2 regions of the Undibacterium sp. GW821-FHT11B02 genome follow, and region 1 is predicted to be linked to the other one. Evidence: predicted binding sites of a transcription regulator. Region 1 holds the regulator's gene; the other holds the start of a gene.
What was found. Region 1 encodes LexA, which represses DNA repair genes until DNA is damaged. Its sites were predicted from a motif close to ACTGTATNNNNATACAGT; they were not measured.
Positions count from the first base shown of each region.

Region 1 (6,045 bases):
AGCATACGCATGGCCAGCTGGGCGCCACCCATCTCCATGGAAAACACGGCAACCGGCAAACCACTGTCGATCGCCACGTTTTCACCGATATTCAGCGAAAACGCAGTCTTGCCCATGGATGGGCGACCGGCAACAATGATCAAGTCACCAGGCTGCAGACCAGAGGTCATTTTATCCAGATCAGCAAAACCGGTAGGCACACCGGTAATATCGTTTTGATTGTCGCGGTTATACAACTCATCAATTCGCTCTACCACCTGGGTCAGCAAAGGCTGGATAGCCTGGAAGCCCTGGGCACCACGGGCCCCCTCTTCGGCGATGGCAAAAATCTTGGATTCAGCCTCGTCCAGCATTTGCTTGACTTCTTTACCCTGCGGGTTAAAGGCATTGCCAGCAATTTCATCGGACACTGTGATCAGCTTGCGCAGCACACCACGGTCACGCACGATTTCGGCATAGCGACGGATATTCGCGGCGGAAGGCGTATTTTGGGCCAGGGCATTCAAGTAACTCAGGCCACCGGCATCCTCTGCCTTGTTCATGCCATTCAGGGCTTCGAACACGGTAATCACGTCGGCAGGGCGGGAGGCATTGATGAGTTTGACCATGCATTGAAAAATGATGCGGTGGTCATAGCGATAAAAATCTTCTTCGCTGATAAAGTCGGCAATACGATCCCAGGCGGCATTGTCAAGCAACAAGCCTCCCAGGACAGATTGCTCTGCTTCTATGGAATGAGGGGGGACGCGTATCGCGTCAACTTGAGGATCAGAACCAGCTTTCATGGCGCGCATTATAACCGTTAAATCAAATTGCCAGACAATACAACGTGAGGGAAATAGGCTTGTTTGTGACAAGATTGTGACAAGATTGTGACAAACACCACCAAAGCAACAAAACAAGAAAAAACATCCCCCACACAACAAAAAAGCCGGGATTTCCCGGCTTTTTCTTCAGCAATTTGCAAAAAGCAAATTAAGCGTGCTCGCCCAATACAGAAACGATAACGTCAACAACTACGTCCGTATGCAATGCAACGGAAACACTGTGATCGCCAGCGATCTTCAAAGGACCTTGTGGCAAACGTACTTGTGCTTTTTCAACCGCAAAACCTTGTTTTGTCAGGGCTTCAGCGATGTCAGAGTTAGTAACGGAACCGAACAGACGGCCATCAACACCAGATTTCTGGGTGATTTGCACTGTCAAACCAGACAGTTTTTCGCCCAGAGCTTGTGCTGCTGCCAATTTGGCGGCTGCTGCTTTTTCCAGTTCAGCGCGTTTTGCTTCGAATTCAGCAACAGCAGCTGTCGTAGCACGACGAGCCATACGTTGAGGAATCAAAAAGTTACGGGCATAGCCGTCTTTTACACGAACTACATCACCCAGATTGCCGAGATTAACGACTTTATCCAACAGAATAACTTGCATATTTTTCTCCTTTACCTTGTCGTCAATTACGCTGTGTGCAAATCAGTGTATGGCAGCAACGCGAGGTAACGTGCACGTTTGATTGCTGTATCAACTTGACGTTGGTACAACGCTTTAGTACCTGTCAGACGTGCAGGCATGATTTTGCCGTTTTCTTGCACGAAGTCTTTCAGTGTGTCGATGTCTTTGTAGTCAACTTTTTCTACATGTGCCGCAGTGAAACGGCAGAATTTTTTGCGCTTGAACAAAGGATTTTGTTGCTGACGCTTTTGCTTCAATTTGCTTTTGTCGAATTTTTTACCGAATGCCATTTTTGGCTCCTAATCTAGTAAAGGTGTCCCGAATTCAGTGACATGAAAAACGAGACTTTTGCTATTGCGATTTTTGCGTGCTAAAAAACCAGTAAATTCCACCGGCACATCCAGAGCAATTTCATTGAATTGGCGGGAAATCTCCCCTGCCGCTACCGCTGAAATTTCAAACTCAACCTGTCGAACTGTGTTCGCCTCACGAGTTTCCGAACTGTGCATCAATGTCGCAGAAGCTATCGGTATACCGGCCGGTGTGTACCGCAATGCGGTTTTCTCTACGATCCGGGCTACAAGCTTCAGCTGATTCACTATTTTTTACACGACCTCTGTCAATGAATAATTAAGCAGCAGGCGCTTCAACACGTTGCGCTTTTGCAGCATCTTCCTTCTGAACAGCTTTCATCATTGGAGAAGGTGTTGTTTCTGCTTTTTTCAGTTTGACTGTCAGGTGACGCAAGACAGCATCATTGAATTTGAATGCTGTTTCCAACTCGAGCAGAGTTTCAGCATCGCATTCAATGTTCAAGCAAACATAGTGCGCTTTCGCCAGTTTTTGAATCATGTAAGCCAATTGACGACGGCCCCAGTCTTCAACGCGATGGATTTGACCACCACGAGCTACAACACTTGCCTTGTAGCGTTCGATCATTGCAGGAACTTGCTCGCTCTGATCGGGATGTACGATAAATACGATTTCATAATGACGCATATATTCTCCTTGTGGACAATAAAAATAGCCCGCCTCGGCGTCAAGACGAGTGCGGGAAGAGGAAAGCCGACAATAATAACCCAGTTTTTCATTTTGATCAATTAGATCAGTGACTTAGCCAGGCAAAGCCACCATTTGCCTGTTTGAATGACGTAATTTTTCACATTTTTGCTGCTCTTTGCGGATTTTGACTTGCATATTCAGCTTTACTGTATAAAAATACAGACTGCTTGCCTATACAGCACATTCACATTAGAAATCACCATGCTAAAACTTACTGCCCGCCAGGAACAAATCCTTAACCTGATCAAGGACGCCATCCAAAACACCGGATTTCCCCCTACCCGTGCAGAAATCGCCGCAGAACTGGGATTCCGCTCCACCAATGCCGCAGAAGAACATTTGCAAGCACTGGCGCGCAAAGGTGTGATCGAGATCGCCGCTGGCACCTCGCGTGGCATACGCCTGCTGGAATCCGAACTATCCAGCCACATCCCCGGCATACAGATGGCCCTGCCACATCCGGCACTGATGCAACTAAGCCTGCCACTGGTTGGCCGTGTCGCTGCCGGCTCCCCCATACTGGCCAGCGAACATATAGAATCCACCTACCATGTGGACCCCGCCCTGTTCTCTGCCAAGCCTGACTTTTTGCTGAAAGTACGCGGCATGTCCATGCGCGATGCCGGCATACTTGATGGCGATTTACTGGCAGTAAAGAAAACCGACACTGCCCGCAATGGCCAAATCGTTGTCGCCCGCCTGGGCGACGATGTGACTGTAAAACGCTACAAGAAAACCGGCGACCTGATCGAACTGATGCCAGAAAACCCCGATTATCCCATCATCAGGGTTGGCGATACCGAAGAAGATTTTGCTCTGGAAGGCCTGGCAGTCGGCCTGATGAGAAACTGGGTTTGAGGACAGCCTGGGTGTGATCCTCCCCTCTCATCCGGATCACGCCTGGCTCGTCCTCAAACTTTTTTGGTAGTACCAACATCAAAGGTCAATAGGCAGTCAATCATCATATCGTTCGGGGGCGTCATGCCCCTCTCTTTTTCACACAGCATTCAACATGAGGACAATTTATTGTCGGTATGATTTAAGTGAGGCTGGGCACACTAAATGCCATGACGGCAAAGTGAAAAAAAGTCTGCTCAATCTCGCAAAAATCGGACGATGCCAATTCGGGAGAAAATACGATGGGAGCGAGGTGTGCCACGCGCCCGCAAATTATTACACTATCGCGTCAACGGTATTTACATGATGCATTACTTTAAAAATGCGCCATATGCATCCAATTGAATAGAAATCTCTAAATCAGAAATCCTGCGAAGGATTTGCCAATCAAAGATTAATCCAGCAGTCCCTTCAAAAAACCATCCAATAAAAAAGTTCATTTGACCACCGGAAGACGTCATTTTAACAATGTCGCTCTTTTTCGACTCCAGTAGGTCAAGCGTTCGATTGATGGCAGCCTCCAAAGTATCATCCTGATCAAAATCTAATGTGCATGTACAAAAAGACTGTTTGTGTACTCCACCCAACAATCTGCCGTCTTTAGTTTTTCTTACTTCCCCGGCAGTATTCCACTTCCATGGAATCAGTCCAATAAGATCAGAAAATACCAATAAATCTAGCTCAGGATGCGTCATCCTTAAAGATAGAGAAAATTCTTTATTCTTGTGTGGTGCCGTCATCAACAATCATCCCTCTTATTTCCATTCCCTTTTCGATCATTCTTCTCCACTTTTTTTCAGGCCATTTTATTTGTCTTGGTGCTGCGGTTAGCAACGGCGTCATAGCTGAAGCTCTGGCTGGTCTGGGGCGTCAGGTAGCCTCGCCTTTTTGGTCAGATTTTCTGAAATTAGATCAAATCGAAGATACTACAATTAAATTCGATTTTCTATCGCTTCAAGCTTCAAAATAGCTTGCTTAAGAGGAATCGGTGAATCTTCCCCAAAATCATTAAGTAACTCACTTAATACAGGCAGCAGTCTTTTATCCCCCAAATTACCCGCCGCTTCAAAAACAGCGATACTTATTTCATATTGGCTAAGCTTATCGATTATTGCAGGCAATACACGTAAATCGTGCCACCCTGCGAGAGCACAAATCGCCTCTTCCGATATCTCATCGTCCTTAGGATACAGCCAATTCAAAAAAACGATCTCGCACAGCACAGGAATCGACATCAAGGAGTTTTAAGCCTAAAACGGCCCAAGAAACCACCTCAAGATCAGCATCATTTGTCAACATTAGCAATGGACCAAGACATTTTTTATCACGAATATTCCCTAGAGCAAAAGCAACGGAAATTCGCATTCCTGTATCTTTTTCATTTGCTGCGCTTATCAAACAATCGATACTTCGATAGTCACCAAGATAACCAAGTGCTGTAATTGCTTCAGCCTTGACGTTCGATTCAGCATCACTCTTTACTACCTCAATCAATAACGGGACAGTCTCATCAGCAAAAGGACGATCAGGCGTACCTAACTGGCCCAAGCAAAATGCTGCCACCTTTCGACGTGAACTATTTACGTCCTTCAGAAGATCAATAAGAAACTTGAAGACCTCATTAGTTGCTCCACTCAACTGAAGCTGCTTCGCAGCAGCAAATTGCCTCATTATGTCCTGCCCATTTAACTCAGTACATAATTGTTCATTATCAAAAATCTTCATTTCCGCCCATAAATCAGACTCAATATCGCCCAACTGCGATTCGTTAGGTAACATAATTAAATCCATTAGCGCTTTATTTTTAGCATTTCTTCTTCGTGATTTTATCTTTTGAGACTCGGGAAGGTTTGCAACCTTCATTAATGAACTTGGTTAATAATTTTTCGTAACTCCAATGCCAACTTCAGTGTTTCATCCAATCCATTCAAGCCCTCTAACGCATTTATTGCATCTTCATAATTTGGAGTGATTTGTATTGCATTCTCAAAGCAAAGAATTGCTTTTTTGTAGTCTCCCGTGGCTCGGTAAGCTAGCCCTAAATTAAATAGAGCCTCATCTTTTTGATCGTGCCCACCAAATTGCGCAGTCTCAAAGCATGTAATTGCCTCATCAAACTTACCTAGAGAAACTAAATTTTCCCCTTTTATGACCCAAGGCCAACCCGAGTTATGCCCCAAACACTTGGTGCCTATGTCAAACCAAGCATCCGCTTCTTTGGGAGAGCGGTAATCCTTGATAAGAACACCAATTTGCATTGCAATGAATCCCTTGTAACCTTGCGGAGCAAGTTCATAAGCTTGTGTTAACGCGCTTAAGCCCTCATTATGCCTGCCAAGTTCGCGTAATGCCTCGCCGTAAATCGCCCAAGCACTGGCGTGTTCTGGTTTGCATACCAAATATAGTTGCAATAATTCCACTACATGAACTTGATGTCCTGGAATTTCTGACTCTACTTTAGCCCGATGAAAAATTTCATCCAGAAACTCTAAATCAATTTTACTCATAGGTAATGTCTCTAGTTATGGGCAAAAGTCTTTAATGTGTAAAACCTGCACCTACCCAACCCAATAAATCCATCCAACAGCAAACCATGCTCCCATGCCATATCAATGCATTTTGGGGTAGCCGGTAATT
Region 1 covers NZ_JBXASD010000009.1:281,398-287,442, reverse strand. Annotated here, with positions in the region: gene AC1RVX_RS20460 (replicative DNA helicase) at 1-785, opposite strand, end outside; gene rplI (50S ribosomal protein L9) at 976-1,428, opposite strand; gene rpsR (30S ribosomal protein S18) at 1,455-1,739, opposite strand; gene priB (primosomal replication protein N) at 1,749-2,048, opposite strand; gene rpsF (30S ribosomal protein S6) at 2,080-2,448, opposite strand; gene lexA (transcriptional repressor LexA) at 2,713-3,369, shown strand; gene AC1RVX_RS20430 (DUF4279 domain-containing protein) at 3,720-4,148, opposite strand; gene AC1RVX_RS20425 (hypothetical protein) at 4,341-4,610, opposite strand; gene AC1RVX_RS20420 (HEAT repeat domain-containing protein) at 4,591-5,271, opposite strand; gene AC1RVX_RS20415 (tetratricopeptide repeat protein) at 5,271-5,915, opposite strand; gene AC1RVX_RS20410 (FGGY-family carbohydrate kinase) at 6,018-6,045, opposite strand, start outside.

Region 2 (6,045 bases), on a different contig from region 1:
GTCCGGTCCCGCCTTTTTGCCGGGTGTTGGTGCCGTCTGCCTGGGTAAAGGGTTCAAATAGATGCTCTTGAAATTCCGGTGCTATACCACTGCCGTGATCACAGACTTCAACCCGGTAGCGCGGTCCAGCATTGATGATATGCAGGGATACGGCATCACCCTCACGCGAGAATTTTGCAGCGTTTGAAATCAGGTTGGCCATGACTTGCATCAGCCTGTCACTGTCGGCCAGTATCCATGCCTGCGCCGGATAGCTTTTCAGTATCAGACTGACTCTTAGCGATGCTGCATACGACATATTCGATTCGATGGCATTTTGCACCAGCGTCACCAGATCCAGCGCTTCCGATTTGAAAATCATCTTGCCGCTGGCAAGCTTGTCCATGTCCAGTATGTCATTGACCAGGGTAATCAGGCGCTTGCTGTTATTGTGGGCGATGCGTATCAGATGTTCCGCTTGTAATGGCAAAGCCCCGCTGACGCCAGATTCCAGCAAGCTGAGTGAGCCGCGGATCGAGGTCAGTGGCGTACGCAACTCGTGGCTGACGACGGAAATGAATTCTGTCTTTAGCCGGTTCATGCGCAAGCGGTCGCTGATGTCCATGGCAAAAGCGACCCATTCACGTTCTGAATTTTCCAGGTGGCTAAGGCCGACCAGGATGGGTACGCCATTACCATCTTCCTGTTGCAGCATGATTTCAAATGGCACGGTGGTGCCGGTACGAATCAAATCCTCATAGGCCTGCTGGCAGATTTTGATGTCCTGCTGCGACAACAGGGTTTCCCAAACGGCGCTATGGGTCAGCAAATAGTCACGGCTATAGCCACTGAACTGGGTGAAGACATCGTTAACGTCCAGTATCTGTCCGGCTTCATTACCCTGGATGATGCCGATCAGGCTGGAATTCATCAGTCTTTGCAGGCGCTGCTCACTATTGCGCAGGGCATCCAGCATGGTTTTTTGTTCGGTGATGTCCTGTATCATCCAGACTGCACCCTTGACATAACCACCGGTAGGCAAGGCGCGCCCGGCGATGCGGCCTATGAAGGCTTCCCCATTGTAGCGACGCAGAGGCCATTCCAGCTCTACCAGTTCATCTGCCAGCAAACCGGGGACGACTTGTTTGCTGAAAGCCTCATAATCTTCCTGGCCCTGGTACAGGAAGGCCGTTTTTTTACCTATCATTGCCTGTACATCGTGGAAACGGCACAGTTCGGCCAATGCCTTATTGGCACGTACGATCACGCCATCGCTGACAAACATGATGCCTACCGGCACATTGGTAATCAGGATTTCCAGCTCTTTCGCCAGTACCTTGTAGCGGTCCTTACTGGATTTCAGCAGTTCCTGGTTTTGCCGCAGCATGTCTTCGGTCTGCTTGCGTTCGGTAATATCGATGTGGGTACCGACCATACGTAGCGGTTTCCCATTGCTATCCCATTCGACGATACTGCCCAGCGACATGATCCAGCGCCAGTCACCAGCCTTGTTCTTTTGCCGGAATTCAGCATGGTAATCCCCTTTACCCATGCCTTTGGCGTGCGCCTTATAGGCTTGTTTGAGATTGCCTACGTCATCCGGATGCACACCCGCACCCCAGAAATAGTCCCAGAACAGTTGCGGTTCGGTAAAATCATCCGGGCTATAACCCAGCATTTGCAGGTATTCCGGGCTGAAGCTACCTTCCCCGGTTTGCAGATTGATATCGTACAAGCCCTGGTTCGATGCCTTCATGACCAGGCGGCGTTGACGTTCAGCGGCCAGCAACCTTTGCTCGGTCAGCTTGCGTTCGGTATTGTCAGTCAGAAAACCATGCCACAGCACACTGCCGTCTGGCAATAACTCTGGGGTGGAATCACCAAGCACCCAGCGGTCTGGCTTGCCTGGAGAAATGATGCGGTATTCCTGATGCCAGATACTGAGCTCTTTATATGACTTGCGTATGCTCGCAATCAGTTTTGGCAAATCTTCTGGATGTACGATGGATGCCAGGAAACTGGCGTCTTCACTTAGTTGCTCTGCCTTGACACCAAAAAAAGTAATAACTGCATCGCTGGCATAAGGGAAACAGGTGCGTCCATCTGGATAGCGCCGGTATTGATAAAACATGCCGGACAGATGACGCGAAAAATTCGACAGCAGCGCATGGCTGCGTCTCAGCATGTCCAGTTCCGCCTGGTCAGGCGGAAGCAGAGGCGGGGGTGGCAGATCAGACATGCCTGAGTTGGTAATGCTTAGTGATACAGGGCCGTAATTTCATCAAAGAAATCATATACTCCCTGATCACTCATTTTGCGGGCATTCGACAATTCACCGCCTTTGGATGCATACAGTACGCTATTGTCCGGTCTGAGTAAGACGGCTGCAGGTATGCCTTTTTTAGTGGGCGTGCCATAGCTGTTTGACAGGTCCATATTTTTGTCGAACTGACCTACATTGACTTTGACCATGACAAATTTGCTGGCCAGCAGGGGAGCGCTTTTGCCATGCATGGATTTGTCCAGCTCCAGGCAATCCTTACACCAGTTAGCACCGAAAATGACCAGTACTTTCTTGTCACTTTTTTTGGCTTCTGCCAGTGCCTTGGTAATGGCAGCCTGGGCGTCGGCGTTTTCATCATAGGGTTGTGGCGCATTTGCGCTGGCCTGGGCCATGCTCAAGCCAAAAACCAGTGTGCAGATCAGGGAAAACAGTTTTTTCATTATTCATCCTTCAAAAAGCATACAAACCGTGTTGCTACAGATAAGACTATCTTAGCTTAAACCGCAAGATCTGGTTATTTCTTGCGAGAATTAACTGGACTTATACTGTATATACGTTCAGTTGAGAACGGATTTCAGGATAAAATACGGCATTCTTACTTTGAGTGGCCAGTTTGAAAAAGATTATCCATTGCGACTGTGACTGTTTTTATGCAGCGATAGAGATGCGTGATGATCCGGCGCTGCGCGGGAAACCCCTGGCGGTGGGCGGCAAGCCCGACCAGCGCGGGGTCGTGGCGACCTGCAATTATGAAGCCCGTCGCTTTGGCATACGCTCGGCCATGCCAATGTCGCAGGCGGTGCGACGCTGCCCGGATCTGATGATCATGCCGCCGACCATGGAAAAATACCGCATCGCCTCACGCCAGATACTGGCGATCTATCGTGATTACACCGACGCGGTGGAACCGCTTTCGCTGGATGAAGCCTATCTCGACGTTAGCCATTCCACCCAGCACAAAGGCAGCGCCACCCTGATCGCGCAAGAAATACGGGCACGCATTGCCGAGACCGTGGGTATTACCGCCTCTGCCGGCGTGGCACCGAATAAATTCCTGGCAAAGATCGCCAGCGACTGGAACAAGCCGGATGGCATGTTCGTCATCTTGCCCGACCAGGTAGAAGAATTTGTTGCTGCATTGCCAGTAGCCCGCCTGTTCGGGGTCGGCAAGGTCACTGCTGCCAAACTGCATTCCATGGGCATCCATGAATGCCGCGATTTGCTGAAATGGTCATTGCCTGATTTGATGCAGCACTTTGGCAAACTGGGGAATAATCTTTACCAGCTTTGCCGTGGCATAGACAGACGTGAAGTATGCGCTTACTCGGAACGTAAATCCGTGAGCGTGGAAGAAACCTATACCATCGATTTGCCAGACCTGGCTGCCTGCCAGGCTGAATTGCCGGTCTTGTTCAAGTCCTTGCAGCAACGCATGCAAAGGGCGGCGGCAGAAGACAGCATACAAAAGCTGTATGTCAAAATCCGTTTTTCAGATTTCCGCGTCACCACGGTGGAATGCGGAGCCAGGGCGCTGGATCAGGACATGTATGCACAGTTGCTGGCAACCGGCTATTCACGTCGTCAGTTACCTGTACGCCTGCTGGGCCTGGGGACACGGCTGGCAGACGAGAAAACGGAAAATCAGTTGAATTTGTTTGGTGGTGAATAGCTGCAATGGCAAGGACTTTCCTCATGGGAAAGTCCTTGCAGCCTGGTTGAACGACTTACTTGAAATCACCCGCAAAAACACGTACCAGCTTGTCATAACCCAGATACCGGTTCATGGCTTCCTTGATGCTGGCGACACTCAATCCCTGGATTTTCTTTTCCATCTCGGCCTCAAACTGCATATTGCGGCCCAGATACAGGTTGTTGGTCAGCATGGGGGCCAGTACATTATCCTGGCTGCGTTCAAGTTGCATTTGTTGTAGCAGGCTCTTCTTTCCATCTTCCAGCTCTGCAGTTGTAAAGCCATCTTTCAGGACACGGGTAAGTTCTTCCCGTATGCCGGTTTCCAGCTTGACGCGGTTTTGAGGTGCATAAATGGCACCTACCGAGAAGGAGGCGACTTCATCAATGGATGAAGCATTGAAGGAAGAACCACCACCATAACTAACACCATCTTTTTGACGTATGCGTTCCAGTATGCGTGAATTGGAACTGCCGCCCAGCAGGTAGTTACCCATGAGCAGGGCCGGATAATCAGCATGTTTGATACCGACGGGAACATGCATGCCGGCAAAGAAGAAGGCATTTGCCTTGTCCGGCGTGATCAATTGCTTTTCCTCGGCCTTAGTGACGTGATACGGTCTGGCCAGGCGGCTGAAGTTCTGCTGTGCCTTCCAGTCACCAAAGGCTGTTTGCAACTGGGTTTTGATGGCAGCAGTATCGAACTCACCAACGATGGACAATTGCGCCTGAGCAGGCTGATTGACACCGTAGAATTCTTTCCAGAATGCCTTGGCATCGCCGAGTTTGGCGGTTTTCAGCGCAGCAATCTGTTCATCAATGGAACGCTGGTAACGTGGGTCATCTGCTGGCCAGCTATTCAATGCTTTTTTGGCGGCATCTACTGCAATTGCCTGTGGATCTTTGCGTGACTCTTCCAGTTGCGCCAACTGTGCATTGATCAGTTGGGTAAATTCAGCTTCATTGAATGCAGGCTGGCGCAGGGCGTCATGCAATAATTCCAGTACCCGTGGCAGGTTGTCACGTATGGTTTCCACATAGACGTTGACAGTCGATGCATTGCCACTGATTTGCAGCTTGGCCTTGAGCTTGTCCAGTTCCTCAGTGAATTGCTGACGGCTGAGTTTTTCGGTGCCACGGTTCAGCATGGCGGCTGCCAGTTCACCGGCACTGGCCTTGCCTTTCAGGCTGTTTTCATCGCCCAGGTTCAGCATCATGGACAGCACCACGGTATTGCCGCGTGTGGTCTTGGGCAGCAGTGCATATTTCATGCCGTTGCTGAGTGCGCCGGTCTGGGTGCGCTTGTCTATGTTGTCTGCGGTGGTGACAAAGTTTTCTGCCTGCGCCAAGGCTACGCCGGGTTTGAATTCCTTGATCTGCTCATCGACGGCCACTTTGGCTGGTGCTGGTACACGCTCTGGCTTGTCGCTGGGGATGAAACTGCCGGAAGTACGATTGGTGGATTTCAACCAGGTGGTGGCTACCCGCTGCACGTCATCGACTTTCAGTGCTTTGACGCGGTCGCGGAACAGGAAGAACAGGCGCCAGTCGCCGCTGGCGATACTTTCTGACAAAGAGACACCCAGCTTTTCCGGATCGTTGAAGACCTGGGCAATGTCAGAATCCAGCTTGGCCTTGGCGCGCGCCAGTTCAGCTTCGGTCACCGGGGACTTGTCGAAGCTTTCTATGGTGTCCAGCAAAATCTTTTTCGCTTCCGGGACATTCTGTTCGGTACGCATATTTGCGCCCAGCAGCAGGAAGCCCGGCTCTTCCAGATTGGCTGCCCATGGGAAAACGTCGGCGGTTTTCTTGGTTTCCACCAAGGCTTTATACAAGCGGCCATTCGGTGTGTCACCCAGTATCAGGGCTAGTGCTTCGGTTGCTGCATAATCGGGATGCGCTGCCGGCACGGTATGGTAAAGCGCCACCACCGCCTGTGAATCACCAACGCGGCGTACGGTCACGTCACGCTCGCCATCCTGTGCCGGGTCCAGGGTATAGGTGGTTTCTATCTGGCGTTTTGGTCTGGGGATTTTACCGAAATGGGTACTGATCAATTGCAGCACCTGTTTGGCATCAAAGGCCCCGGCGAC
Region 2 covers NZ_JBXASD010000001.1:393,603-399,647, reverse strand. Annotated here, with positions in the region: gene AC1RVX_RS01725 (PAS domain S-box protein) at 1-2,218, opposite strand, end outside; gene AC1RVX_RS01720 (thioredoxin family protein) at 2,236-2,703, opposite strand; gene dinB (DNA polymerase IV) at 2,877-3,932, shown strand; gene AC1RVX_RS01710 (M16 family metallopeptidase) at 3,988-6,045, opposite strand, start outside.
Region 2: the regulator LexA is predicted to act here: its motif matches at 2,808-2,825, upstream of dinB (DNA polymerase IV).